4 regions of the Rahnella selenatireducens genome follow, and region 1 is predicted to be linked to each of the others. Evidence: predicted binding sites of a transcription regulator. Region 1 holds the regulator's gene; each other region holds the start of a gene.
The links. The regulator PurR, encoded in region 1, represses purine synthesis genes. The targets are predictions, from matches to a motif close to CANGCAAACGTTTGCNTG.
Positions count from the first base shown of each region.

Region 2: the regulator PurR is predicted to act here: its motif matches at 3,066-3,083, upstream of serA (phosphoglycerate dehydrogenase).
Region 3: the regulator PurR is predicted to act here: its motif matches at 4,923-4,940, upstream of glyA (serine hydroxymethyltransferase).
Region 4: the regulator PurR is predicted to act here: its motif matches at 2,888-2,905, upstream of ACLBVC_RS17505 (NCS2 family permease).

Region 1 is NZ_JBKEZJ010000001.1:993-8,449, forward strand. Features, by position in the region: gene ACLBVC_RS00015 (C40 family peptidase) at 85-987, shown strand; gene cydH (cytochrome bd-I oxidase subunit CydH) at 1,153-1,242, opposite strand; gene purR (HTH-type transcriptional repressor PurR) at 1,576-2,601, shown strand; gene punR (DNA-binding transcriptional activator PunR) at 2,638-3,543, opposite strand; gene punC (purine nucleoside transporter PunC) at 3,680-4,891, shown strand; gene cfa (cyclopropane fatty acyl phospholipid synthase) at 5,253-6,404, shown strand; gene ACLBVC_RS00045 (riboflavin synthase subunit alpha) at 6,498-7,151, opposite strand; gene ACLBVC_RS00050 (MATE family efflux transporter) at 7,405-7,457, shown strand, end outside.
Region 2 is NZ_JBKEZJ010000012.1:111,511-118,967, forward strand. Features, by position in the region: gene argO (arginine exporter ArgO) at 1-73, shown strand, start outside; gene ACLBVC_RS18755 (oxidative stress defense protein) at 196-915, shown strand; gene ACLBVC_RS18760 (LysR family transcriptional regulator ArgP) at 1,047-1,949, opposite strand; gene rpiA (ribose-5-phosphate isomerase RpiA) at 2,165-2,827, shown strand; gene serA (phosphoglycerate dehydrogenase) at 3,168-4,406, shown strand; gene asr (acid resistance repetitive basic protein Asr) at 4,759-5,178, opposite strand; gene ACLBVC_RS18780 (5-formyltetrahydrofolate cyclo-ligase) at 5,360-5,956, opposite strand; RNA gene ssrS (6S RNA) at 5,996-6,179, opposite strand; gene zapA (cell division protein ZapA) at 6,229-6,558, opposite strand; gene ACLBVC_RS18795 (YecA/YgfB family protein) at 6,812-7,384, shown strand; gene pepP (Xaa-Pro aminopeptidase) at 7,439-7,457, shown strand, end outside.
Region 3 is NZ_JBKEZJ010000013.1:105,144-112,600, forward strand. Features, by position in the region: gene ACLBVC_RS19560 (sensor histidine kinase) at 1-767, shown strand, start outside; gene qseG (two-component system QseEF-associated lipoprotein QseG) at 799-1,575, shown strand; gene glrR (two-component system response regulator GlrR) at 1,572-2,909, shown strand; gene glnB (nitrogen regulatory protein P-II) at 3,063-3,401, shown strand; gene hmpA (NO-inducible flavohemoprotein) at 3,478-4,668, opposite strand; gene glyA (serine hydroxymethyltransferase) at 5,045-6,298, shown strand; gene ACLBVC_RS19590 (3-phenylpropionate MFS transporter) at 6,462-7,457, shown strand, end outside.
Region 4 is NZ_JBKEZJ010000011.1:21,601-29,057, reverse strand. Features, by position in the region: gene ACLBVC_RS17510 (Na+/H+ antiporter) at 1-650, opposite strand, end outside; gene ACLBVC_RS17505 (NCS2 family permease) at 1,405-2,772, opposite strand; gene ACLBVC_RS17500 (glutathione S-transferase family protein) at 3,199-3,867, opposite strand; gene ACLBVC_RS17495 (putative bifunctional diguanylate cyclase/phosphodiesterase) at 4,136-6,229, shown strand; gene ACLBVC_RS17490 (methyl-accepting chemotaxis protein) at 6,242-7,457, opposite strand, start outside.

The sequences.
Region 1 (7,457 bases):
CAATTCGTGCTTTTTTGTCTCGTTCTTTTAGGCAATACTCTGACATCCCTGATGTTTAACCCTACCACTCATGGTAACGAAGCTATGCGCTTACTGTTCACGCTTTTTGTGCTGCTCTTTACCCAGCTGTTTCTGAATATGGCTCACGCGTCGCCACAGACTCGTGTTGCTGCCGATCAGCGAAAGAGTCATGTCAACCAGGTCACACCGGAAGAACGCCGAAAGCGAAAAACAGCAGCTGCGAAAACCAGCAAGAAAACCAAAGTCGCGCCGGTTTCAGAACCTAAAACTCAGGAAAAAGTTTCGAAGAAGAAAGTAAAAAGCACCGAACTGGTTAAGCGAAAGACGCCTTCTGAAAAAACAGTAAAAACGACGCGGGCCGAGAGTAAAAAAGAAAAGACACTCAAGACAACGCGGGCTGAGAAAAAAGCAGAGAAAGAAACGAAAAACCGTTCTCTCGCCAAAAACAGCAGTGAAAAGGCCAGTAAAAAAGAAGCGTATGGTCGCCACCGCAAAGGCAAAAAGTTACGTGAAGAAGACAGTAAGCCGATAACGCTCAGCGCAACACACAAAAAACGTTATCAGCATGCGCAGCAAACCGCGATGACCAAGCTGATGCACCAGGTCGGCAAACCTTACCGCTGGGGCGGAACGTCACCGAATACAGGTTTCGATTGCAGCGGACTGGTCTACTACGCATACAAAGATTTGATCCGTATTAAAATGCCCCGCACAGCCAATGAAATGTACCACTTGCGCGATGCGGCTCCGGTCAAACGGGGTGAATTAGAATCCGGCGATCTGGTGTTCTTCCGGATTAATAACCGCGGCGCCGCAGACCATGTCGGTGTTTACGTAGGAAACGGGAAGTTTATCCAGTCACCGCGCACCGGCGAAGACATTAAGATCACCTCACTGGGTGACGATTACTGGCAAGATCATTATGTAGGCGCACGACGGGTAATGACCCCTAAGACAATCCGATAATAAACAATTCGTTAAGTCTGAAGTTTCGCTAATCAGCCATTGAATAGCATTTAACGAAGAGTTTCTGCAGGGAAGAGTATCGGCGGAATGGGTGACTGCGTAAAATTGAAAAGGGCGATTCCTGTTATAGGTAATCGCCCTTTTTTATTGCGGCTTTCGCACAAATCAGTTCATCACTGCGGTAAAGCTGAAAGCAATAATCACGAGCAAAGCGCAGACCGTAGTGATCAAAGAAAATTTCAGGTTGCTGTCCATCAAACCCCCTTACGGATCAAATTGTGGCGTTGGTTTAGCCACACTAAATGTGTGCCAACGCATTTTCTCATAATTCGCATTTAAAATCTTGTGCTGAATCACAGTAGGTTCATGACAATTTTACTTCCACTTTCCTGCATTATAAGTGAAAATTGTCGGTTACCACGCCTGTGTGCCGGTCGATTTCACCCGAGAGCATTTCACGCCTTACTCTGAAGAATCCACCCAACGATTTCACTGCCCTTTTCGAAGTCCGCAGTTAAATCCACGCAAGCAAACGATTAACATAATGCTAACGTGCTGAAACACGTGAGCACAGGAGTCATTTTTTACATGGCAACGATTAAAGATGTCGCAAAGCGCGCTGGCGTTTCCACCACAACCGTGTCGCACGTCATCAATAAAACCCGTTTCGTCGCCGAAGAAACCCGAGCCGCGGTTCTCCTTGCAATCAAAGAATTACACTATTCACCCAGCGCTGTGGCACGCAGCCTGAAGGTCAATAACACAAAAACTATCGGTCTGCTGGCAACGTCCAGTGAAGCGCCCTACTTCGCCGAAGTGATTGAGGCCGTGGAAAACAGCTGTTTCTCAAAAGGCTATACGCTGATTTTGTGTAACTCACACAATAATCTGGAGAAGCAACAGGCCTACCTGCAAATGCTGGCGCAAAAACGCGTCGACGGTTTACTGGTGATGTGCGCGGAATATCCGGACGAATTGCTAAATATGCTTGAAGAATACCGTTCCATCCCGATGGTTGTGATGGACTGGGGCGAAGCGCGTAAGAATTTCACCGACAGCATTATCGATAACGCGTTCGAAGGCGGTTATATGGCCGGACGTTATCTGATTGAACGCGGTCATCGCGATATCGGCGTGATCCCGGGACAGCTGGCGCGAAACACCGGCGGCGGCCGTTTTCAGGGCTTTGTGAAAGCACTGACGGAAGCTAATATTCCTCTTCGTGAAGAGTGGGTCGTTCAGGGCGACTTTGAGCCGGAATCGGGCTATCAGGCCATGCATAAAATTCTGATGCAGAAAAACCGTCCGACGGCCGTATTCTGTGGCGGCGACGTAATGGCAATGGGCGCAATTTGTGCCGCCGATGAACTGGGCCTGCGCGTACCGCAGGATATTTCCGTGATTGGCTACGATAACGTGCGTAACGCGCGCTATTTCTCACCGGCGCTGACGACAGTTCATCAGCCAAAAGAACGTCTGGGCGAAATGGCCTTTACCATGCTGCTGGACAGAATTATCAGCAAACGCGAAGAGTCGCAGACCATTGAAGTGCATCCGAAACTGGTTGAGCGCCGTTCTGTGGCCGACGGCCCGTATCGGGATTACCGCCGTTAATTCTCACTCGACGCCTGCGATGCAGGCGTTTTCTTTTCAGCCGCGCAACCATTCCCGGTTCATCGTTTCCGTATCGCCCATGTATTCCAGCAGCCACGCCAGCGAAGGCGACGGATTGCTCTGATCCCACGTCAGGCAGCACGGGCTGTCGGGGAAGATATTTTCCAGCGACAGTACCTGCAATTTCCGCTGTTCAATCCACGGCGTCACGCGGTGAACCGGCATCATCCCCACACATAAACCTTCGTTCAGACATTCCACCGCACACGTCCAGTCGGGAACCACCAGCCGCCGCTGGTTATCCAGCGTCCAGGTATCGCGTTTCGGCAATGTCCGCGATGTATCTTCCAGGCAAAGCGCAGGATAAGGCCGCAACTGATCGTCATTCAGTATTCCCGACGTCTGCGCCAGCGGATGTTGCACGCTAACCACACAATGCCAGTCCATAAAACCCATATCGCGGAAACTGAACCGCCCTCCGACGGGGATCGCCCGCGTCGCACCGATGGCGACATCTGCCCGCCCGTCGACCAGCGCGTCCCAGACACCGTTAAAGACTTCCGAATGAATGATGAGCTCGGTATCGGGGAAATGGCGGTAGAAATCCAGCACCAGCCGCCGTGTCCGCGCAGGTTTAACGATACGGTCGACGGCCACCCGTAATTCTCCGCGCCAGCCGTTTGCGACCTGCTGACACTGGCGACGGGTAGCTATCATTTTTTTTGTCAGAATCCGTGCTTCATCGACAAAAACTTTCCCTGCGGGCGTCAGAACAACGTCACGGTGTCTGCGCTCAAATAAAGGAACGGCCAGCCATTGTTCAAGCTGGCGCACGGTATAACTGATGGCCGACGGCACGCGGTGCAAATCCTGCGCGGCTGCGCTGAAACTGCCTGTTCGGGCGACGGCGTCCACGACTTCAAGTGCATATTCGGACCACATTGTTTAGCCTTCAATATTTTTGATAGCAGAATGCAAATATTAGCGTTTCACAAGCCTGTTATCCAAGCGTTAAACTCCGCATCCGATATGATTTCTGCGTCAATTCATCTGCACTAAATAAATTAAAGAGACAATAATGAAACCCTCACTTGGATTTATGCTCTATCTTGCCGGGCTGAGCATGCTTGGCTTTTTAGCGACCGATATGTACCTTCCGGCCTTCAGCGCGATGCAAACCAGCCTGATGACCAGCCCGGGCATGATCAGCGCCAGCCTGAGCATTTTCCTGGGCGGCTTTGCCATCGGCCAGTTGGTTTGGGGGCCGCTGTCCGACAAGATCGGTCGCAAACCGGTATTGCTGATCGGCTTAGCGCTCTTTGTCGTCGGTTGTCTGGGCGTACTGTGGGTTGAGAATGTCCGTGCCCTGTTGGCGCTACGTTTCCTGCAAGCTGTCGGCGTCTGTGCTGCCGCCGTCACCTGGCAGGCGCTGGTGGTAGATCGCTTTTCTGCCGATGTTGCTAAAAAAACCTTTGCCAGCATCATGCCGCTGGTGGCGCTTTCCCCCGCGCTTGCCCCTCTGCTGGGCGCATGGGTTCTTAATCATTTTGACTGGGAGGCGATTTTCGTTCTGCTGACCGGCGTAGCCGTTATCCTGCTGATCACCACGTTCACTCTGCGCGAAAAGACACCGGAGGTTCATGCCCCTGAAGATAAAGCCGGTTTCGCGAAGCTTCTTGCTTCGCGGGTTTACAGCGGTAATGTGATGATTTATGCCGCCTGCTCTGCTGGCTTTTTCGCGTGGCTGACCGGTTCTCCATTTATTCTCAGCGACATGGGATATTCGCCGGGCGTGATTGGCCTGAGCTATGTTCCTCAGACCATTGCTTTCCTGCTGGGCGGTTTTGGATGTCGCGTACTGATCAGTAAAACGGATGGGAATAAGATCCTGCCGTGGCTGTTGGCGGGTTATGGCGTCAGTGTTGCGGGTCTGTTCGGCGTAGCTATATTTACTGATGCCGGGCTGATGAGCCTGTTAATTCCGTTCTGTATGATGGCTTTGGTGAATGGCGCGATTTATCCCATTGTTGTCGCAAATGCATTAATGCCATTTACTGCTAATACAGGTAAGGCCGCGGCGTTGCAAAATACCCTGCAGTTGGGTTTGTGTTTCCTCGCGAGTCTGCTGGTTTCCGCATTTATTGTGCAACCACTCATGGCGACAGTCACCACGATGCTGTCTACACTACTGTTGGTAGTTTTAGGCCGCTGGCTGTCACTGCGTCAGGAAGAAGGGCAATCCGGTGAACAGGAACCGGAGCAGAAACAGCAAGCAAGGCATGCGAACTGATCGCAATAATGACCTTAAGTAACAATCACTTAATGGACATTTTCATTCGTCGCGATTAACTATTGAGAATGCCTGCCAGCGAGCCTATACTCAACAAAACCCAATAAAATAGCATTTTTACAATACTTTTATTACATACTTAGCGCCGGCGCGAGGGTCGCGTCACACTATTTATTCTGGTTTATTTTTCAAGGATGATTTTCCTGCACGCCATTTGTGTGCGGGTGTTCTTCTAAATTTCCTCTGTAGGTGTCGAATATCGGACGTGGCGCGAGTCGTCTGTTCTCATAAAGACCTGCACAAATTGCCTTTGCTTTTCCCGGCAGGTTAATAAGTCAGAAGAGAAAGTGATGGAGAAGCTATGAGTTCATCGTGTATAGAAGACCAAAGCATTCAGGACAATCAGTGGTATCGGATAGTCAGTGAATTGCTGGCTACGGCAGACATCCAGGTTAACGGTAATCGCCCTTTCGACCTTAAAGTAAAAAACACTGACTTCTTCAAGCGTGTTTTACAGGAAGGTTCTTTGGGTCTGGGTGAAAGCTATATGGATGGTTGGTGGGAATGTGAGCGCCTTGATATATTTTTCCAGCGTGTTCTCCGTGCAGGTTTGGAAAATAAACTCCCCCACCATTTCAAAGATACACTGCGCATCGCAGCTGCACGCCTAACCAATCTGCAATCCCGCAAACGTGCGTGGATCGTTGGGAAAGAACATTACGATTTGGGTAATGATTTATTCACTCTGATGCTCGACCCATATATGCAATATTCCTGTGGCTACTGGAAAGACGCCACGACGCTTGAAGAAGCGCAGGAAGCTAAACTCAAAATGATCTGCGATAAACTGCAACTGAAACCGGGCCAGCGTTTACTCGATATCGGTTGTGGCTGGGGCGGATTGTCTGAGTTTGCAGCCCGCAATTATGGCGTCAGCGTTGTCGGCGTGACAATTTCTGCCGAGCAACAAAAACTGGCTCAGAAACGCTGCGAAGGCCTGGACGTCACCATCTTGCTTCAGGATTACCGCGATCTTAACGATCAGTTCGATCGCGTTGTTTCTGTCGGCATGTTCGAACATGTGGGTCCAAAAAATTATGACACCTACTTTAATGTCGCCAGACGCAATATCAAACCTGACGGCATTTTCCTGCTGCACACCATCGGTTCTAACAAAACAAATCTGAGTGTCGATCCTTGGATCGATAAATACATCTTCCCGAACGGTTGCCTGCCGTCTGTCCAGCAAATTGCTCAAAACAGCGAGTCATTGTTCGTGATGGAAGACTGGCACAATATCGGCGCAGATTATGACCGTACCCTGATGGCCTGGAATGAACGTTTCCAGAAACACTGGCCAGAACTGGCAGAACGTTACGGCGATCGTTTCCACCGGATGTTTACCTACTATCTGAATGCCTGCGCGGGAGCGTTCAGGGCTCGTGACATTCAGCTCTGGCAAGTTGTGTTCAGTCCGGAAGGTGTGGATGGCGGTATGCGCGTCCCGCGTTAACTCGGACAAGTAATGCTGTGCCATAAAAGCAAAAAACCGGACATGAATGTCCGGTTTTCTTTTGGTGCTTCTTCACACACGTGCTGAAAATAATTATTCAGCCCTTTCGATCATTGCCTGCGCAGTGGCAATTGCAGCTTCGCGACTGGCCAGCACGCGTTCAACGGTATCGACGATGGCCTGCGTTTGCGGATCAATTTCAATATTAATTTTATCCCCGAGACGCTTCGTTCCCAGCGTGGTTCTTTGCAGTGTTTCGGGAATTAAATGCACACAAAAACGGGTGCGGGTGACTTCGCCAATCGTCAGGCTGATGCCATCAATCCCTATATATCCTTTATGTAATACATATTTCATCAAATCTTCATGCGGCATGCGGAACCAGATTTGACGGTTATTTTCTGACGTCAGAATCTTCGCCACTTCAGCCGTACAAATAATATGCCCGGACATTAAATGCCCGCCGATTTCGTCATTAAAACGCGCAGCACGTTCCAGATTAACCTGATCGCCAATCTTGAGATCACCAAGATTAGTCAGACGCAGGGTCTCTTTCATCAGATCGAAACTGACCAAATCTCCCTTCACTTCTGTGACTGTCAGACAACAACCGTTGTGCGCGACAGAAGCACCTAGCTGGAGGTTATCAAGCATATCTTCGGGCAAGCTAACTACATGGGTACGGAAATTCGGTTTTTCGTCAATGGACACTACCGTTCCGGTTCCCTGAACAATTCCGGTAAACATAGCCTATTCCTCAATTTTAAATCTGCTTTATTAAGCCGACGTTTCTTTCAGTTTGCCGCAGAATTAATTGAAAGCCAATTCTCTGTGGGCAAAAATAGTCTCATATTGACGGATTTCATTATTTAACCGGTCATTAACAGCATTGTTTGCTTAAAAATATTGAAGATGTACAATCTTCTGGCTATTTTCCACTCTTTAATGCCGCCCTGCGTGGCGTTTTTTATTCAATATAATCAACAAAAAAGGTGTATCAGTGCAGAAGTACCTTGCAGAGGCGCGGGTCTTATTAGCGCTCGCGATCCCGGT
Region 2 (7,457 bases), on a different contig from region 1:
CATCAACTTTATCGTCGGCACCATCATGTGGGGGATCGCGATTCAACTCGCGCGTCAGACCGGCGTATTTTGAGTTTTTGCCCGAAAACAGGTTTTTGTCACTAATCTTAGTTTCTGTTGTAACGGTTTGTGCTACGGTTTTGCGGATTGAATGAATTAACTATTGCCAGATCTTTGATGATTAATGGAGGCACTGTGAAACTGAAAGCATTGGCTGTAGCAGCGATGTTGGGATTAGGGACTTTACCTTTGGCGTTGCACGCGGCAGAAGTTCCTGCCGGGCCGCACGTGGTGACATCAGGTACGGCAAGCGTTGACGCCACACCGGATATCGCGACGCTGGCGATTGAAGTGAGCGTATCGGCAAAAGATTCCGCGAGCGCCAAGAAACAGGCCGACGATCGTGTGGCGGAGTATTTTGGTTTCCTGCAGAAAAACGGAATTGAAAAGAAAGACATCAATGCCGCGAATCTCAGCACGCAGCCGGAATATAACTACCTGAAAGACGGCAGTTCAGAGCTGAAAGGCTACCGTGCGGTGCGTCAGGTTCAGGTGACATTGCGTCAGCTGGATAAACTGAACGATTTGCTGGATGGCGCGTTAAAATCCGGCCTGAATGAAATCCGTTCTATCGAACTGGGTGTGGCAAATCCTGATCGTTTCCGTGACGAAGCGCGTCAGAAAGCCATTGATAACGCCACACAGCAGGCAAAATCTTTGGCAGAAGGTTTCCACACCAAGCTGGGGCCGGTTTACAGCATTCGTTATCACGTCGCTAACTACCAGCCAATGCCGGTTGCGCGGATGTTTAAAGCTGCCGCCGCACCAACGCAAAATGATGCCGCTGAAACCTATGAACAGCAAAGCATTCACTTTGATGATCAGGTGGATGTGGTGTTCGAACTCCAGCGTTAATATCTTTCATACTTCGAGCGGCAGATGCGTTCAGTCACCTTCCAGCAACTCGAATTATTTCAGATATTCAGAGACAGACGTCCATGTAAAAACCCGCCTCGGCGGGTTTTTTGTTTTGTATAGCGGGGGAATCAGTCCTGACGCAACACCTGATGGCCGTGTGCCAGCAGGGCGTCGGTGACTTTACGCATCATGCGGCTTTCCGGTGCGAAGCGGTGCCAGTAGAGCATACGGCGCTGGAACAGGCCCGGCGTCAGGTCGATAAGCTCGCCGCTTTCCAGTTCTTTCTCGATTTGCAGATGCGGGATCATACAACAGGTCGTGCCCTGACGGGCCAGCTGCACGAAGGCTTCCGACGAGTTAACGATATGACATGGCACGCTGCCCGGTGACAAATCGAAGTTTTGTTGCAGGAACGCCTGATGCATATCGTCGAGATGGTCAAACGCAACCGCCGGCGCTTTCAGCAGCGCGGAACGGGTGACGCCGTTCGGGAAATACCGATCGGCAAATGGTTTGGAAGCGACAAACAGGTAATCCAGTGCGCCAAGTTGATCGACCAGACAGCTCGGAAGCGGCTGCGGCTGAATACTCACCGCGCCGACCACTTCACCGCGGCGCAGACGTTCCTGCGTCCGGGTTTCATCTTCAACCTGTAAATTCAGGCGGATAGGTGAATCGACCAGCACAGATTTCAGCGCCGGTAACAACCAGGTTGCCAGGCTGTCGGCGTTGACCGCCAGCGAAAGCAGCAGCGGCGTATCATTACTGTCGCTGTTACTGTCACTGCCGAGCCACTCTTCTTCAAGCAATTCCACCTGATGCAACAAGGCCAGTAATTTCTGCCCCTGTTCTGTCGGACGAGGCGGCACGGTGCGCACCAGCAGAGGCTGGCCGAACAAATTTTCCAGTTGTTTAATGCGCTGAGAGACCGCCGATTGGGTGATGCAAAGCTTTTGTGCGGCGCGCTCAAAACCGCGCTCACGGATCACCGCGTCCAGTGCCTGTAGCGTTCTATAGTCCGGGCGTTTCATCGGAGTTCTGTCCCTTGGATTTAATTTTATCCGAACACTATGCCACAGATTGTCAGGTTTTGTGGTGAGGAAAATCGGGGCGTTTACAACCCAATTGCACTTAATAAGTGTGATCTGGTCACGCTCTTGTCTGCCCAATCTGCCGGCACATGCTTTATAATCACCGACACTTTTCCGTATTCACGCCACTTACGTTATCAGACAGAGAAGCCATTATGACGCAGGAAGAATTGAAAAAAGCAGTCGGCTGGGCCGCACTGGATTACGTGACCCCGGGCACCATCGTCGGTGTCGGAACCGGATCCACCGCCGCCCATTTCATCGATGCACTGGGTTCGATCAAAGGTCAGATTGAAGGCGCCGTTTCCAGTTCTGACGCTTCAACGGCAAAATTGAAAAGCTTAGGCATTCACGTTTTCGACAGCAACGAAGTGGACTCTCTGGACGTTTACGTTGACGGCGCGGATGAAATCAACGGTTTCATGCAGATGATCAAAGGCGGCGGCGCTGCGCTGACCCGTGAAAAAATCATTGCCGCGATCGCCAAAAAATTCGTCTGTATTGTGGATGCTTCCAAGCAAGTCGATGTGCTGGGTAAATTCCCGCTGCCGGTAGAAGTCATCCCGATGGCGCGTTCTTACGTTGCGCGTGAACTGGTGAAACTCGGTGGTCTGCCGGAATACCGCCAGAACGTTCTGACTGACAACGGCAATATCATTCTCGACGTCCATAATCTGAGCATTCTGGATGCAGTCGCGATGGAAAATAAGATCAACGGAATTGCGGGCGTGGTGACAGTAGGGCTGTTCGCTAACCGTGGTGCTGACGTTGCGCTGGTCGGGACTTCTGAAGGCGTAAAAACTGTCACACTGAAGTAACCTATCAATAAGCAGAAGATCTGGCTGCTTTTGCTGAAAGCAGCCAGTCATCTCCCTGTCATAACACAATGTTATGAAGATGATAATTTTCTGACTGAATCATCTTTTCTTCAAAAGCCTTAATTTGGTGACTTATGTCACATTTCTCACTAACGCCTCCTGAACGTCTTGCTCTGTAAAATTTAACCAGCAGGAAATGCTGAAAACCAACAGGCGCGATGAGCCTTCTGCTGTCAGGCAGGCAATCGTTTGTATTGATGATGGCGTATTTTTTGTTATGTTGACTGTGAGCAGTCACCTAGCAGTTCGAATTCAGCCAGAAAAAATATAGGGTCGGGAAATGGCAAAAGTATCACTTGAGAAAGACAAGATTAAATTTTTGTTAGTGGAAGGCGTCCACCAAAGTGCGGTTGATACACTCCGTGCCGCGGGTTACACCAATATTGAATTTCACAAAGGTGCTTTAGATACGGAATCGCTGAAAGAATCGATCCGTGATGCGCACTTTGTTGGACTCCGATCGCGTACTCAGCTGACCGAAGAAGTGTTCCAGGCAGCAGAAAAACTGGTGGCTGTAGGGTGTTTCTGTATCGGTACCAATCAGGTTGACCTGAAAGCGGCAACCCGTCGCGGTATTCCGGTCTTTAATGCACCGTTCTCCAATACCCGTTCTGTCGCCGAAATGGTGCTGGGCGAAATGTTGCTGATGATGCGCGGCATTCCTGAGGCCAACGCCAAAGCGCACCGCGGGATCTGGAACAAACTGGCCGTCGGCTCTTTTGAAGCGCGCGGTAAACGTCTGGGTATTGTCGGCTACGGCCACATCGGTACACAGCTGGGTATTCTGGCGGAAAGCCTGGGGATGCGCGTCTTCTATTACGACATCGAAAGCAAATTGCCGTTGGGTAATGCGCAGCCGATTGCGACTCTGGAAGAATTGCTCAGCACCAGCGACGTCGTGACCCTGCACGTTCCTGAAACACCAGGCACCAAAAACATGATTTCCGAAGTGCAGCTGGCACAAATCAAGCCGGGCGCATTGCTGATCAACGCCTCACGCGGCACGGTGATCGACATTCCTGCCCTGTGCAATGCGCTGCGCAGTAAACATCTGTCCGGTGCGGCTATCGACGTCTTCCCGGAAGAACCGGCGACCAACAGCGATCCGTTCAACTCTCCGCTGTGTGAATTCGACAACGTTCTGCTGACGCCACACATCGGCGGTTCTACCATGGAAGCGCAGGAAGGCATTGGCCTGGAAGTGGCAGGTAAACTGGCGAAATACTCTGACAACGGTTCAACCTTGTCTGCGGTTAACTTCCCGGAAGCCTCTCTGCCAGCGCATACCGAGAAAGCCAGCCGTTTGCTGCATATCCACGAAAACCGTCCGGGCGTGCTGACCAGCATCAACCAGATTTTCGCGGAGCAGGGCATCAACATTGCGGCGCAGTATCTTCAAACCAGCCCGGAAGTCGGTTATGTGGTTATCGATGCTGAAACGGATGTCACAACGCTGAACACCGCGCTGCAACTGATGAAAGCAATTCCGGGCACGATCCGTGCTCGCTTGCTTTACTGACAGACCTGCGCAGCAACAGAACATAAACCGCCGAAAGGCGGTTTTTTTGTGCCATTTCCCGCAGACGGGAAGATCTTACCGGATGAGTCGTTTGCCAGATTGCTCAAGGCGTTGAGCCGATGACGGGCGCCATCTCAGGGCACTTCACGAAAATGTCAGAAGTAAAAGAACAGGCTGACCAGACCACAAACGATCAGTGAAGACAGGGTGATTTCGAACTGGAAGCGGCGCAGCATCATCCGGAGTACCTCAGGATAAAAACTGGAGAAAAAAACACCCGGCGAACCGGGTGTAAATTTAGCAGTCCTGGTAATTGCGAGTTAACACCTCACAAAGACTTCTTGGTGACTTCTTATGCTGCTGGTGTTGCTTTTACAGCTGGAGCAGCTTTCTTAGCATGTTTCACGTGTTTTTTAGCAGCCTGCGCTTTCTGAGCTACCGGAGCAGCTTTCTTAGCGTGTTTCACGTGTTTCTTAGCAGCCTGCGCTTTCTGGGCTACCGGAGCAGCTTTCTTAGCGTGTTTCACGTGTTTTTTAGCAGCTTGCGCTTTCTGGGCTACCGGAGCAGCTTTCTTAGCGGCTTTTTTGTGTTTTTTAGCAGCCTGCGCTTTCTGGGCAACTTTCTTATGTGTCTTGTGTTTGGTTACGTGCTTGGCAGCAGGCGCAGCGGTAGTAGTTGCAGCAGGTGCCGGTGTTGCGGTTGTTTCGGCAGCGAAAGCGACAGAAGACAGACCCATTGCAGCGGCTACAACCAGAGCTAATACTTTTTTCATGTTTAATTCCTCAGAGATATCGGTTTATGTGTCTGCCCCACTGCGGGGCCGTTGAGAAGATAATAGACATGACGGATTTTATTGTCCGTGAGGGATTGGTTTCGGCGTGTAACGGTATGTATAAGGGGAATTTTCTGAGGGGGAGTATTATCTGAGAGAAGTATTAACAGCCAGCCGGCCTTCACCACGTCCACACTTTGCCCGGCGTTATCACTTGCGGTAAAGGCACATCCCAGTGTTCAACCGGCAAGGTATCCACCTGCTGGCAATCATGCGCTAAGCCAATCGGATACGGCCCGTCATCCTGCCAGTGCTCCAGCGTACGGTCGTAAAACCCGCCACCCATACCCAAACGTTGTCCGTGGCGGTCAAACGCGACCAACGGCGTCAGGATGATATCCAGCTGAGATAATGGCAAAACCTGTGTGACATCGAGTTGTGGTTCGAGGATTTTAAGACGATTGAGTACCAACGGCGTTTCAGGCGTATAGCGCAGGAATAACAGATGGTGAGGGGAAAACGGATGCAGCACAGGCAGACAAAGCTCTTTTCCTTCCTGCCACAGGCGCTGAATCAGCGGCGTGGTATCTAGCTCTCCGTCGAAGGACAGAAAAACTGAAATCGTGCTGGCAGACTTAATTTTAGGGTGTGCGGCAACTTGATCGGCCGCCTGAAGGGCAAACAGTGTTTGCTGACCGTCAGTCAGATTTTTTCTACGCTGGCGAATTTCAGTACGGATATTTTGTCGGGCAAAAGCAAAAAGAGGAGTGTGCGACATAGATACAAACACCAGAAAGGGATGTACCAAAAAGAAAGGGGAATCTCCGAGATGCCGTCGCAGGCTGTAACCCTTGAACCCATGGTTCAAGGTGAACGTGCTGTCGCAATCTTTAGGCTTCTCGGACGGACCGAGCATGCGCACCGATTACGGATCATCACATTCTGTTGGTACTAATTATCGGCTCAGGGGACGGGCCCGCTGGCGAACATCTCAGAGAAATTTTTTACCGCTTCTGACTGACCTGTGACGAGCCACATCAGCAACGTGTGTTATTCGAAAGGCGCCCCTTCACGTTCAGAGATCCGGCCTTGTTCGAGCAATGCCTGCTCGATGGTTTGTTGCAGCATCCGGATACGTTGTTCCATATTGGATGCGTAATCGCGCGTTTTCAACCTTTCCTGAGCAAGTTCGTGACATACGTTCAATGCCGCGATGAAAACCAGTTGCTCTGTATTGGTGACTCTAGTGCGAACTTTAAGATCTTGCAACCGCTGATTAAGATCTTCAGCTGCCAGATTCAGTGCTTCCTGTTGTTCTGGCGGACAATTCACCCGTAACGAGCGACCAAAAATTTGAATATCTACCGGTTGTGCAGACATGCCACCTTCCTGCTGATTTATTCGTCCGCCCCAACGTGACCACTACGACCTGGCGCAGGATGTTGGAAGCGGGCGCCACTATAACTATCTCAATACCAGGTTACAACCCCTTGACCGGCTGACTGCTGCCCGATTGTTCAGGGTGTGCCATTCAGGCCAAAGTGAGCCTGATTGCGGGCTGCTAATCTGGTACTACGACAGACCTTGGTGGTAGCATAACACGAACTTAACCTGCCAACGATGGCGAATGCGCATGTCTATTGAGAATACTTACCCTACTTACGATTCGTTGGATCAAAACCTGAAACAACAATCGGTTGCTTTGACCGCAGCAGAAATGCACGGTCTGATCAGTGGCTTACTGTGTGGCGGCAACCGCGACGGCAGCTGGCTGACGATGGTTCATGATTTGACCAATGAAGGTTTGGCCTTCCCGCATACGCTGGCGGATTTGCTGCAACAGCTACGTAAAGTCACCTCCGATACGCTGGAAGATGACAGCTTCGAATTTAAAATGATGATGCCCGATGATGACAAAAGCGTCTTCGAACGTGCCGATGCGCTCGCCGGTTGGGTCAACCATTTCCTGCTCGGCCTTGGCATGATGCAGCCTAAACTTGCGAAAGTGAAAGGCGAAGTCGGCGAAGCCATCGATGATTTGCGTAGCATCGCGCAACTTGGCTACGACGAAGATGAAGATCAGGAACAACTGGCGCAATCTTTAGAGGAAGTGGTGGAGTACGTCCGTGTGGCAGCCATTTTGTGCTTTGGCGAATTTGGCCACAGCCTGCCGTCTGCACCGGAAAACACCCGCACGTTGCACTGATTATTTGAGAACACATTTAATAATAACGAACTAAAACGATTTCAGGAGAAAGTGATGACTCAGCAAGAGATCG
Region 3 (7,457 bases), on a different contig from region 1:
CGCGGTTTAAAGGCCCGCGTGAAATTCGTTCTCTGGTGCAGCGTATCGTCTGGCTGAGTGAGCGTCTGGCGTGGCTGGAATCTCAGCGCCACGAATTTCTACGTCACATTTCCCATGAACTCAAAACGCCGCTCGCCAGCATGCGCGAAGGCACGGAGTTGCTGGCCGATGAAGTCGCCGGGCCGCTGACGCCGGATCAAAAAGACGTGGTAGCGATACTCAACAGCAGCAGCCGTCACCTGCAAACGCTCATTGAGCAATTGCTTGATTACAACCGCAAACTGGCGGATGCGCCGGCGCTGAGCGTGGCCGTTGACCTTAATGCCCTGGTGAATGACGTCGTGATCGCCAACAGCCTGCCCGCGCGCGCCAAGAAGATCCGCAGCGAAGTCACTATCGGCGCGCCACTATGTCTGGCGGAACCGACACTGCTTAAGCGCGTGCTGGATAATCTCTATTCCAATGCGGTGCACTACGGGGCTGAATCCGGTACTATCTGGGTCCGCAGCCGGGAAGAAGCAGGGCGGGTGGTTATTGAGGTGGCGAACACCGGAACCCCGATCCCCGCAGCCGAGCGCGCGATGATTTTTGAACCTTTTTACCAGGGTAGCCAGCAACGAAAAGGGGCTGTAAAAGGCAGCGGTCTGGGATTGAGCATTGCTCAGGACTGTATACGCCGCATGCATGGAGAGCTGCAACTGGTTGCCGTTGAAGATGCGGACGTTTGTTTTCGTATTGAATTGCCCCTGACGGCTGAGAAAAACTGATCATGATCCTATTTGCAGGCTGGTGCGGCCAATGAACGCATTAACCTTTATGTCGAAATTCGTTTCCCGTCTGGTGCGCGTCGTGGCTCGCCGCCGGGTTCTCCTCCTTAGCGCTCCTCTGGCGCTGGCGGGTTGTGTGCCACATTCCGCCGATAACCGTTATTACCAGCAAGTTTCCGACCAGATTGTGCCTGACAGCAAAGTCATTGATTTCCGTATCGCCCCCTGCGAAACCCTATGGACGCTGGATGACGGCGAAGCGATGACCAACTCGCTGTACTGGCTGCGGGCGATGGATTGCGCCGATCGCATGAGCGATGCGCAGGCGCGTTTCCAGGCGCAGCAGATTTCGGCGACCCGCTGGGATCAGGTCTTCAAGCAAAGCATTCTGCTGTCTGGCGCTGAACCGGATCAACAGCAGCGCCGGGCATTGCTGGCCAAAGTGAGCGAATTCCGCGGCCAGATGCCGGGATCCATTCGCCCGCTGGTGCAGTTGTGGCGTGAGCGCCAGAATCTGCAAGTCGTGCTTGGTGATGAGAAGGCGCGTAACGCACGTCAGCAGGCGGTCAGTGAAGACAAACTTCAGATAATGGCCGCTGAACAACTGGTGCTGGAAAATAATTTAGCCGATACCCGCCGTAAGCTGGAAAACCTGACCGATATCGAGCGTCAGCTTTCCTCGCGTAAGCAGATCCAGGGCGATCTGCCGGACAACGACGCGACCTCGTCGTCAAAACCGGCGACCGGATCCACGGTGAAACCGGCAGAAACTTACGTGCCGCCTCCAAAGGAGTCGAACGCCAAATGACGATACGTAAAGCAGCAAGTTTATTACTGGTGGACGACGATCCCAGCCTGTTAAAGCTGCTGGGCATGCGTCTGACCAGTGAAGGTTTTCGTGTCACAACTGCCGAAAGCGGGGCTGAAGCGTTGCGCGTATTGCATCGCGAACGAATCGATCTGGTGCTGAGCGATTTACGCATGGATGAAATGGATGGCATGGCGCTTTTTGCTGAGATCCAGAAATTTCAGCCGGGAATGCCGGTCATTATTCTGACGGCGCACGGCTCAATTCCCGACGCGGTTGCCGCCACGCAGCAGGGGGTTTTCGGGTTTCTCACCAAACCGGTCGACCGCGATGCGCTATATAAAGCCATTGATGAAGCGCTGGCGCAGTCCAGCCCGTCGGTGGATGAAAGCTGGCGCGAGTCGATTGTGACCCGTAGTCCGCTGATGTTGCGTCTGCTGGAGCAGGCCAATATGGTCGCGCAGTCCGATGTCAGCGTGCTGATTAATGGCCAGAGCGGCACGGGTAAAGAAGTGCTTGCGCAGGCGATCCACGGTGCCAGCCCGCGCGGAAAGAATGCGTTTATCGCTATCAACTGCGGCGCGCTGCCGGAACAGTTGCTGGAATCTGAATTATTCGGCCACGCCAAAGGCGCGTTTACCGGTGCGGTCAGCAGCCGTGAAGGGCTGTTCCAGGCGGCGAACGGCGGAACGTTGTTTCTCGATGAAATCGGCGACATGCCGCTGTCATTGCAGGTCAAACTGTTGCGCGTTTTGCAGGAGCGCAAAGTCCGTCCGCTGGGCAGCAATCAGGATATCGACGTCGATGTGCGCATTATCTCTGCCACGCACCGCGATTTGCCGAAAGCGATGGAGAAAGGCGAGTTCCGTGAAGATCTGTTTTATCGTCTGAACGTCGTGAGCCTGAAATTGCCGACGCTGAGCGAAAGGGCGGAAGATATTCCGCTGCTGGCAAACCATCTGCTTCGCGTGGCGGCGCAGCGGCACAAGCCGTTCGTCCGCAGTTTTTCCACCGATGCGCTGAAACGGCTGATGGCGGCGAGCTGGCCGGGCAATGTGCGTCAGCTGGTGAACGTGATCGAGCAATGCGTAGCGCTGACTTCCGCGCCGGTCATCAGTGAGGCACTGGTGCAGCAGGCGCTGGAAGGCGAGAACACCGCATTGCCAACTTTTGCTGATGCGCGAAACCAGTTCGAGCTGAATTATTTGCGTAAGCTCTTGCAGATAACCAAAGGCAATGTGACACAAGCGGCGCGTATCGCCGGGCGTAACCGCACCGAATTTTACAAGTTGCTTTCCCGCCACGAGCTGGAAGCCACGGATTTTAAAGAGTAACGTGAATTTACTTTCAGCGGCATCGGGTACATTCCTGCCGCTGAACTATGATACCTTTAGCGCCTTCGCATGCTCCGGCATCCGAAACCAGACTGTGAACCATGCTGCCGCTCAGGAAGGCGGAGAGCAAACGAATGATTATAAGGGTCCGCCATGAAAAAGATTGATGCGATTATCAAGCCATTCAAACTCGACGACGTCCGCGAAGCACTGGCTGAAGTTGGGATCACCGGGATGACTGTGACCGAAGTAAAAGGTTTTGGTCGTCAGAAAGGTCATACCGAACTGTACCGTGGTGCGGAATACATGGTCGATTTCCTGCCAAAAGTAAAAATCGAGATTGTTGTGGCAGATGACATCGTGGATACCTGTGTTGAAACTATCATGACCACCGCGCAGACCGGCAAAATCGGCGACGGCAAAATCTTCGTGTTCGACGTGGCGCGCGTAGTCCGTATCCGCACCGGCGAGCAGGACGAAGAGGCTATCTGATTTTATTCAGAGTCTGAAACAGAAAAGGCTGACATTGCGTCAGCCTTTTTACTTTTCAGCGCGAGTATTCTCAAAGTCAGATGACTTTATGCGGGCCGAAACATTCGTAGTGAATGTTGGCTTCCGCAATGCCCAGTGCCAGCAGTTGTTTTGCAGCAAACTGCATGAAGCCCACCGGACCGCACAGGTAGAAGTGCATTGCCGGATCGGTCAGTTTTTCGCTGACTTTGCTCAGATCCATCAGCCCCTGATACTGGAAATCTTCACCGGGTAAATCGCTTGTCAGCGGCTGATTATACCAGACATGGCTTTCCAGCTGCGGAAGTTGTGTCTGCGCGCTTTTCACTTCACCGGCAAACGCATGAACCGCGCCATTTTCGGCGGCGTGCAGCCACTGAACCGGCGCTTTATGGCCGCGCTGCGCCAGCGTGCTGAGCATGCCTAACATCGGCGTCTGACCGACACCAGCGGAAATCAGCGCGACCGGCGTGGTTTCGCTGACATCCATGAAGAAATCACCGTGCGGCGCGGCAAGGTGAATAATATCGCCCGGCAGCGCAAAGTTATGCAGGAAATTAGAAACCGCGCCCTGACCTTCACGTTTTACTGCGATGCGGTACGTTTTACCGTTCGGTGCTTGTGTCAGGGAATACTGACGAATTTCCTGATTTTCCAGGGAAGCATCGCGGATATAAACCGCCAGATATTGCCCCGGCTGGAAATCTGCCACCGGCTTGCCATCAGCGGGTTCCAGCAGGAAAGAGGTAATCAGTTCGCTTTGCGGCTGTTTTTCCACAATGCGGAATTCACGGGTGCCGCTCCATCCACCGGTTTTTTCGGCGCTTTCTTTATAGATTTCTGCTTCACGATTGATAAAAACGCCCGCCAGCACGCCGTAGGCTTTGCCCCACGCCTCCAGCACTTCCTGACCGGGACTGAACATTTCATCCAGCGTTGCCAGCAGGTGTTCACCGACAATGTTGTACTGTTCCGGCTGAATGATAAAACTGGTGTGTTTCTGCGCGATACGTTCCACGGCGGGTAAAAGCGCCGCCAGATTTTCGAGATTCGCCGCATAAGCGCAGATGGCATCAAACAGTGCCTGACGCTGATCGCCATTGCGCTGGTTGCTCATATTGAAGATGTCTTTAAGCTCGGGATTGTGCGCGAACATGCGATCGTAGAAATGAGCCGTCAGTTTCGGGCCGGTTGCCGCGAGCAAAGGAATGGTGGATTTAACGGTTGCGATAGTTTGTGCATCTAGCATAGTGAACTCCTTCCCCTTCGTCCTTGAAACTGCCGCAGCTCCAATGACTTTAAGGTTATTTAGAATGAAAAATTATAACATGTATTTTACATGCATCTTATATAAACCCACAATTTCTGTAAACACCCCCAAAAGGGGTAGGGCTATTTTCCGGTGAGCGGTATCTCACAAAGCTGAAATTTGACCATGTTCAGGTGAATAAAATTCCCTTGATTATGGGCAGAGGTTCGCAGATCAAAGCCTTGCTGCATCTGGAGCCAATCGTTTGCTTAAAAACCTGAAACTGACCCTATCCGAAGGCGGCCTAAACATTTACACTGTTGCGCAGAACCCGGAAGGGGCGTTTATTTTTAGTTTGTTGAGTCAGGAGATGCGGATGTTAAAGCGTGAAATGAACATTGCCGATTATGATGCTGAGCTGTGGGCAGCAATGGAAAAAGAAGTTGTTCGTCAGGAAGAACATATCGAGCTGATTGCGTCAGAAAACTACACCAGCCCGCGCGTTATGCAGGCTCAGGGTTCGCAGCTGACCAACAAATATGCCGAAGGCTATCCGGGCAAACGTTATTACGGTGGTTGTGAGTACGTCGACATCGTTGAACAACTGGCTATCGACCGTGCAAAAGAATTGTTCGGTGCTGATTTCGCTAACGTTCAGCCACATTCCGGCTCACAGGCTAACTTCGCGGTTTACACCGCACTGCTGCAACCGGGCGACACCATTCTGGGGATGAACCTCGGCCACGGTGGTCACCTGACGCACGGCTCGCCGGTCAACCTGTCCGGTAAACTGTATAACGTGGTGCCTTACGGCATCGACGAAAGCGGCGACATCGACTATGACGACGTTAAACGTCAGGCCGAAACACACAAACCAAAAATGATCATCGGCGGCTTCTCAGCCTTCTCCGGTATCGTTGACTGGGCAAAAATGCGCGAAATCGCAGACAGCGTTGGCGCGTACTTCTTCGTCGACATGGCACACGTTGCCGGTCTGATTGCTGCGGGTGTTTACCCGAACCCGGTTCCACATGCACACATCGTTACCACTACCACGCACAAAACGCTGGCTGGCCCACGCGGCGGTCTGATTCTGGCGAAAGGCGGCAGCGAAGAGTTCTACAAAAAACTGAACTCCGCTGTCTTCCCTGGCGGCCAGGGTGGCCCGCTGATGCACGTGATTGCCGGTAAAGCGGTAGCACTGAAAGAAGCGATGGAACCTGAGTTCAAAGCGTACCAGCAACAGGTTGCTAAAAACGCGCAGGCGATGGTTGCTGTGGTTCTGGATCGTGGCTACAAAGTGGTTTCCGGTGGTACGCACAACCACCTGTTCCTGATGGATCTGGTCGATAAAAACCTGACCGGTAAAGAAGCCGATGCTGCTCTGGGCCGCGCGAACATCACCGTGAATAAAAACAGCGTGCCAAACGATCCGAAGAGCCCGTTCGTCACCTCTGGTGTACGTATCGGTACGCCTGCTGTTACCCGTCGCGGCTTCAAAGAGGCTGAAGTCCGTGAACTGGCTGGCTGGATCTGTGACGTGCTGGACAACGTGAACGACGAAGCAACTATCGAACGCGTTAAACAGAAAGTTCTCGATATCTGTGCACGCTTCCCGGTTTACGCATAATATTTGCGGAGCCGTTAAGCTGCTAAAACCCGCTCCGGCGGGTTTTTTTATGGGCATGTATCAGAATTTGTGAGCTGGCAGACATTATGGGAGTCAGAGTTCGTCTGCGGATTGCTAGCGATTGTGAGCTTTGTCAAAGTATTGGCCTCACACCGGAGGATTTATGGAATTGCGTTCCACGCGCTGGCTTGCACTCAGTTATTTCACTTATTTTTTCAGTTACGGCATTTTTCTTCCCTTCTGGGGCTTATGGCTAAAAGGTGAGGGAATCTCCTCCGAAAGCATCGGCCTGTTGCTCGGTGCCGGTTTAGTCGCCCGTTTTCTCGGCACGTTAATTATTTCTCCGTCGATTAAAGACCCGTCTCATCTCATCACCGGGCTGCGTATTCTTGCGTTGCTCACGCTGGCGTTTGCCGTCGGGTTCTGGTTTGGGAACGGCTGGGCGTGGCTGATGATCAACATTGCCGGTTTTAGCTTGTTCTTCGGGCCGTTAGTGCCGCTGACCGATGCATTAGCGGGTACGCTGCAACGCCAGATCAATATGGATTACGGCAAAGTGCGCGTCTGGGGATCGATTGCCTTCGTCATCGGTTCTGCGGTCACCGGCAAACTGGTTGAGGTTTACGGCCATAACGCGATTTTGTATACGCTGACGGCGGGTATCGCGGCGATGCTGCTCGGCATGCTATTGCGCCCGAGCGTGAAGCCGGTGGGTGTACCGCGCGAAAACGGTGCGCCGACCATTTCGTGGAAAGCGTTGCTGGGCGAAAAGCCGGTCTGGCGGTTCCTGTTGTGCGTCACGTTATTGCAGGGGGCGCACGCGGCTTATTACGGATTCAGTGCGATTTACTGGCAGGACGTCGGCTATTCCTCAACGACCATCGGCTATTTATGGTCGCTGGGCGTGGTGGCGGAAGTTCTGGTCTTTACCTTCAGCCATCAGCTTTTCCGGCGCTGGTCGGCGCGGGATTTGCTGTTGTTGTCGGCGGTGTGTGGCGTTGTCCGATGGGGCATGATGGGCGAATTTACCGCGCTGCCGTGGCTGATCGTGATTCAGATCCTGCACTGCGGCACGTTCACCGTTTGTCATCTGGCAGGTATGCGCTTCATCGCTTCACGCCCGCGCGATCAGGTGATCCGGTTGCAGTCGGTTTATTCC
Region 4 (7,457 bases), on a different contig from region 1:
TCATCGCCGCTCCAGCGGCTCATGATGCGCAGCGATTTACTGTACAGCCACGTCACCGCGACACCCGCCATCAGGCCGCCGATGGCGACTTTGAGAAACTCAACGGTCGCGCCGCCGACGGTGAAAATCATGGTGCCCATCGCCACGGCGATCGCAAATTTGAGTGACACCAGGCCGGACGCATCATTCATCAGCGCTTCACCTTCCAGCACGCCCATGATCGACTTCGGAATGCGGCCCTTGCCCACAATCCCGCCCAATGCCACGGCATCGGTTGGTGACAGCACCGCCGCCAGCGCAAACGCCGCAACCAGCGGAATATCCGGCACCATCATATAAATCAGATAACCGATACCGACGACGGTGAGTAACACCAGCACCAGCGCCAGCCCGAGAATTTCGCGCCCGTGGTGGAGGAATTCACGGGTCGGGGTTTTCCAGCCATCAGCAAACAGCAGCGGCGGGATGAAGAGGACGAGAAACAGTTCCGGATCGAAATCCACATGCAGACCAAAACTCGGCACAGCCAGCACCGCACCGACGGCGATCTGCATTAATGGAAGAGGAACCTGAAACGGCAACATTCTGGTGACGACACCGGAGAGCGACACCACCAGAATCAAAATCAGAATGGTAAAGAAGATTTCCATGCTTTCCTTAGACTCTTGTTTTTATGATTTCAATCAGACGGGGTCTGACACATACAGAGGGAATAGTAGATCAAAAGAGGACATGATTTAAATCGATGCGTGCGGTTGGGGGCTGCGCAGAGCTGTTTAAAAACTAAATTCAAGTTCAAGACCTTGGGTTACCACCCAAACTGGCTTTAAGAGGCGCCTATCGCCGCGCCTCTTAAAAATCTCCGGCTCTTTTACTGCGCGCTACCGCTCGCTGGCTATGTTTCAGGCAAAACAGCTATTGCCGCAAACGCCGCCGCTGCGCGGTACTCTCGTTTCGGGTTCTAACCAGCTCGGAAAAAACTCTCGCCGTTTCTCACCGCTCACTCCACGTCGTTTTGAAAGCGGCTACTGGCTATGCACTTCGGTTGATACATGCAGGCTGATATTGATTTGCTCCTTCCCCTCTCACGAGGGGAAGGCCGGGATGGTGTGTTGGTTTTAGCGACTCAGAGGTTTGCTAAACCCCCTCCCAACCTCCCCCTTCGCAGGGGGAGGAGCGAACCAAATGACTGTAATATATCGATAAAAATTCACCTGACGCTTTCAGAAAGTTTGCCGAGCCAGCGACAGCGCGCAGTAAAAAAAAGCGAGGAGAGTGCAGAGAGGAAAAGCACTTTCCTCTCTGCTCAGTTTCGGCGCGAAAGGCCATGTGATAACCGCACATGAAAAACCGAAATCTCCTCGGTCAGAGTTTGAAAACCGCCCCGAATGCCCGGCCTGGCATTCAGATCGCCCATCCTCCGGCATAAAACACCACTAAGGCGGCAGCGATAACCACCGTTCCGACGTTCAGCTTGCGCCATTCGCCTGAGAAGATACGGCCAATCACCAGCGCGCTGAAGCCCAGCATGATGCCGGTAACGATGTTACAGGTCAGCACGATGAATACCGCGCACAGCAGGCCGGACATCGCGTCGACGAAGTCGTTGAAATCCAGTTTGGTCACGTTGCTGAGCATCAGCAGACCGACGTACATCAGCGCTGGCGCGGTCGCGTAAACCGGAACCAGATAGGACAGAGGAGACAGGAACAACATCAGCAGGAACAGCACGCCAACGACGGTGGCCGTCAGGCCGGTTTTGCCGCCTGCCGCCGTACCCGCCGCGGATTCAATGTAAACCGCCGCCGGAGAAGCGCCGACCAGCGAGGCAAAAATGCTGCTCACCGAGTCCGCCGTCAGGGCTTTGCCGCCGCTGATGATCTGACCGTTTTCGTCGAGCAGGTTTGCCTGCCCGGCGACGGCGCGGATGGTGCCGGTGGCATCAAAGACTGCCGTCATGACCAGCGCCAGAACGCTTGGCAGCACGGCGGCTTTCAGCGCGCCCATGATATCGAGATCGAAAATGACGGATTTACCGTCTGCGCCCGCCAGCGAAGGCATCGCGAACAGGCCCTGATATTTCACCGCAGGGTCGAAAATCAGGCCAACAATGGAAATCGCGATAATCACCAGCAGAATACCGCCGGGAACGCGCAGTTTCTCAAGGCCGAAAATCACCGCCAGACCGAGCAAGGTCATCACAACCGGGAAAGAGGTAAATGCGCCCAAAGCGACCGGTAAACCATCCAGCGGGTTTTTCACTACCAGGCCGACGCCGTTGGCAGCAATTAACAACAGGAACAGGCCGATACCGATACCGGTACCATGCGCAACGCCGGTCGGCAGGTTGCGCAAAATCCACGACCGGATGCCGGTGACCGAGATAATCGTGAACAAAACGCCCATCAGGAATACCGCGCCTAACGCCACCGGTACGCTGATGTGCTGGCCGAGTACCAGACTGAATGCCGTGAATGCAGTCAGGGAAATCGCACAGCCAATCGCCAGCGGCAGATTCGCCCACAAGCCCATCAGCAGCGAGCCAAAACCGGCAACCAGACAGGTCGCAACAAACACCGCGCTTGGCGAAAATCCGGCTTTACCCAGCATGGACGGCACCACAATCACCGAATAAACCATCGCCAGAAACGTCGTTAAACCGGCGATCACTTCCTGACGGACGTTGCTGCCACGCGCACTGATTTTGAAAAATGCATCAAACGGACCTTTTGGCGCAACAGCGCTGCCCGTCTGAGGGTGTTGACTCGACATGGAAAATCCTCTGAATGTCTTTACTGATTAGCCGGCGTGGTCATTATGAATTCGTTTCTGCACGTTCGCTTCCTTACCCGTAGCCTGAAACCGCCGAAATCAGCGTCAGATCTACAAGGCAAACGTTTAACTCACATCGCGTATGGCGGGTCTGAAAAATTAAGCAAACGATTATCCGGCCTTTAAACCCCACATTTCAACTACGTTCGAAGACAATTTACCGTTGTCCGGTCAATAAAAACGCGGTTGTGATGTAAATTCAGCCGGCTGGCGATTTGCTGTGCGGTATCGGTTGCGCATCTGCGTTTTTGGCGACCACAAAAGGGAAAAGAAAAACGGGGAAAACAGGATTATTTAGTGAGTTTATAATATTGCGCCCGTGATGACATTCGCTCCTCGTCCGGGCGCAACAAAATAACTCCGGACTTAACGCAATATCGTGAAAGGTCCGCCGTTTTCCAGCACCTTCTGATAAGCCGGACGCGCGGTCACATTTGATAACCATGCATTTAAGTGTGGGTATTGTCCGAGTCCGGCGCGGGCATTGATAGCTTCTATCGGGAAGCTCATCTGAATATCTGCCGCGCTGAACTGATACCCGGCGAAATAAGGATGGATGGCAAGGTGTTTCTCCAGATAATCCATATGGGTATAAATTTGTTTATCCAGATAGTTTTTCTGCACGCCCTTCCCGATTGCGCCCGCCAGCGGACGGATAAGCCACGGCATCGGCGGTTTGCCTAAGCGGCTGAAAATCAGTTTCATTACCAGCAACGGCATCAGCGAACCTTCCGCATAATGCATCCAGTAACGGTATTGCTGACGCTCAGCGAAGGCCGACGGCTTCAGCGTACTGTCTTCATCATAAACTTCCTGCAAGTATTCAATGATAGCGCCGGACTCCGCGAGGATCAGCCCGTTGTCTTCCAGCACCGGCGATTTACCCAGAGGATGGACTTTTTTCAGCGCAGCGGGTGCCAGCATCGACTTTTTATCCCGCTGATATTGCTGAATTTCGTAAGGAACGCTCAGTTCCTCCAGCATCCATAAGATTCGCTGTGAACGTGAATTATCCAAATGATGCACTGTGATCATAAATATTTCCCACCCTGTTTCATTTAATTATTTGTTAACTATAGACAAGGCCTGAAAAGCCGGATCATATTCATTTAAAAACCTTGATGTTTCTCAGGTTTATTAACAGACAGAGGAGACGGGAAATTATTTTCATTTGATTAAAATTACTTACGGATTAATCTTAATTACACGAAAAAAATTATCGTAACTTCATTCGCCTTTAATAAATCTTAATGCCATTATCGCCGAATCCAAAATAGCCCCCCCTGCCTCCGTGGAGCCTTACATGTTTTCCAGTAATTACAACAATGTGCTTGTAATGTTTTCGTTCATTGTTGCAATGCTTGCCTCTTATACCGCGCTTGATATGGCTGGCCGGGTTGCCACGACAGAGGGAAAGGCTTCCCGTCTCTGGTTAAGTGGAGGTGCCATTGCGATGGGCATCGGGATTTGGTCCATGCATTTTATCGGCATGCTGGCCTTTAATTCCGCAATGCCAATGGGTTATGACCCCTTTATCACGCTGCTTTCTATGCTGATCGCCATTATTTCTTCAGCATTCGCGCTGTGGCTGGTCTGCCTGCCACACTTACCGACGCGGCGTTTACTGGCTGGCGCATTGCTGATGGGCGGCGGAATTTCCGCCATGCATTACACCGGCATGGCGGCCATGCTGATGATGCCACCGATTATTTATGATTACCGCTGGGTGGCATTGTCCGTTGTTGTGGCGATTGTCGCGTCGGGCGCGGCCTTGTGGATGGCGTTTCATCTGCGCCAGCAATCTCCGAACGTGCGGTTGTTGCGCATCAGCGCGGCGGTAATCATGGGCACGGCGATTGTCGGTATGCATTACATCGGTATGGCGGCGGCAGTGTTCCCGATGGACAGCCACAGTATGGCGGCGTTCAGCGGTGTGGATAACAACTGGCTGGCGCTGCTGGTGATTGTGGTAACGCTGGCGATTCTGGCGATCACGCTCATTATTTCAATTCTCGATGGCCGCATGCAGGCACGCACTTCCATTCTGGCGTCGTCGCTGGCCCAGGCAAACCGCGAACTGACGCAGCTGGCGCTGCACGACAATCTCACCCGCCTGCCAAACCGTTTGTTGCTGGAAGACCGCCTCGGGCAAGCCTTCCAGAAGGCCTCGCGCGCTGAATCTCAGTTTGCCGTGCTGTTTCTCGATCTTGACGGGTTTAAGGCAGTCAATGACGCGTTTGGCCACCATATCGGTGATCAGCTGCTGATCTCGGTGACGGAGCGCCTGCAATCTCAGCTGCGTGCGACGGATACGCTCGCGCGTCTGGGCGGCGATGAATTTGTGCTGCTGGTGGAAATAACCGAACCGACCGATGCGTCGCAACTGGCCGACCGGCTGGTACATCTGATTGCGCGACCGTTCTACGTTTCCCGCTACGAACTGCTGGTGTCCGCCAGCATCGGCATTGCGGTATATCCGGGCGACGGCGAAAATGAGCGCGAACTGATGCTCAACGCCGATGCCGCGATGTATCACACCAAAAACTCCGGCCGCAACGGCCACAGTTTCTTCCAGCCGTCGATGAACGCCAACGCGCAAAATCAGTTACAGATGCTCAATGATCTGCGCCTGGCGATTGAACACCACGAGCTGCGTTTGCATTATCAGCCGAAATTTATTGCGCCTTACGGGCCGGTCAGCGGATTCGAAGCGCTTTTGCGCTGGGAGCGCAACGGTACGACCCTCAGCCCGGACGTCTTCCTGCCGCTGGCGGAAAAAACCGGTCTGATCATTCCTATTGGCGAATGGGTGCTGAACGAAGCATGCAGGCAACTGCGTGAATGGCATCTTGCCGGTCACACTAACTGGACCGTGGCCGTGAACCTTTCCACTTTGCAATTTGAGCAGGCTAATCTGGTAGAAATGGTCATCGGTACCGTCGAACGCCATCAGATCCCGCCGGAAATGCTGACGCTGGAAGTCACTGAAACCACGGCGATGCGCAACCCGGACGTCAGCGTGGAAATCCTCGAGCGCCTGACGCAATACGGCGTCAAAGCGTCCATTGATGATTTCGGTACCGGCTACTCCAGCCTGCTGTATCTGAAACGCCTGCCGGCCAGTGAACTGAAAATCGACGGCGCGTTTATCAACGATCTGATTGCAGGCAGTGAAGATGCCAGCATCGTTTCGGCGATTATCGCGCTGGGCCAGACGCTGAATCTGAAAGTCGTGGCCGAAGGCGTGGAAACCATCCAGCAGCAGGATTTCCTGACGCAGCTGGGCTGCGACACGTTACAGGGCTATCTGCTGGGGCGTCCGATGACACCGCAACAGATTGCCCAACATCCCGATTCTGACTGGGAACCTCAGCTCAAAATCATCGATAAAGTCTGACGCTGTTCTGCGCTAAAGTGCCACCGTGCGGAAAAAACGCACGGCATTGCGCAACTCGAGACTCTGTTCCGTCAGGGATTGCGCAGCGGCAGCCGCCTGTTCAACCAGCGCCGCATTCTGCTGTGTGACCCGATCCATCTGATCAACCGCGATTCCCACTTCATGAATGCCGGTGTGTTGTTCCGAACTCGCCGTCGAAATTTCACTGACAATACCGGCCACTTTATTCACCGAACTGACAATATCCTGCATCGCTTTACTGGCGCGATCCGCCTGCTGGGAACCCTCGGCGATTTTACTGACCGTCCCCTGGATCAGGTCTTTAATTTCTTTCGCCGCCTGCCCGCTTTTTTGCGCCAGCACCCGCACTTCACTGGCGACCACGGCAAACCCTTTCCCCTGCGTTCCGGCACGGGCGGCTTCCACCGCCGCATTCAGCGCCAGTAAGTTGGTCTGAAACGCAATCCCCTCAATCACGCTGATAATGTTGATAATCTCGCGGGAACTGCCGGAAACATCGCGCATATGCGCCTGCATGCCGGTCACAATCGCGCCGCCCTGCGAGGCCGTTTTCGACGTTTCATGCGCCAGCGCGCTGGCTTCGCGGGCATTTTCGGCGTTCTGGCTGACGGTCGTCGTCAGGTTTTGCATATTTGAACTGGTCTGCACCAGCGACGCCGCCTGTTCTTCCGTGCGCTGCGACAAATCAATATTGCCCTGCTCGATTTCACTGGCCGCGTGATTGATGGATTCGCTGCCTTCCATAATCTGATTAATGGTTTTATTGAGCTGCTGATTCATGCCTTCCAGCGACGCCAGCAGACTGCCGCTATCACCGGGTTTCAGCTCAATTTTCGCCGCCAGATTCCCGGCCGCAATTTCACGCATGATCGACGCCGCATATGCCGGTTCGCCGCCGAGCTGTTTCACCAGATTACGCGCCAGCAGTAACGCCATCGCCAGCGAAACCAGGAAAGCAAACCCCACCAGCGCCAGGAACATCATACTGGCATTGTGATAACTGCTCCGTGCCCGCGCGGCTGCCTTTTCGCTGTTCGCCAGTTCATCACTGACCAGCGTCGCCAGATCGGCCATCAGCTGCGTGCGGTATTTACGTGAGTTATCGCCGCTGATTTGCGTCGCCTGCGCAATATCGTTGCGCTCAACGGCGGCAATCACGGCGTCGTTCGCCAGCGAAAACTGCTCAAAGTTATTCACGATTTGCTTA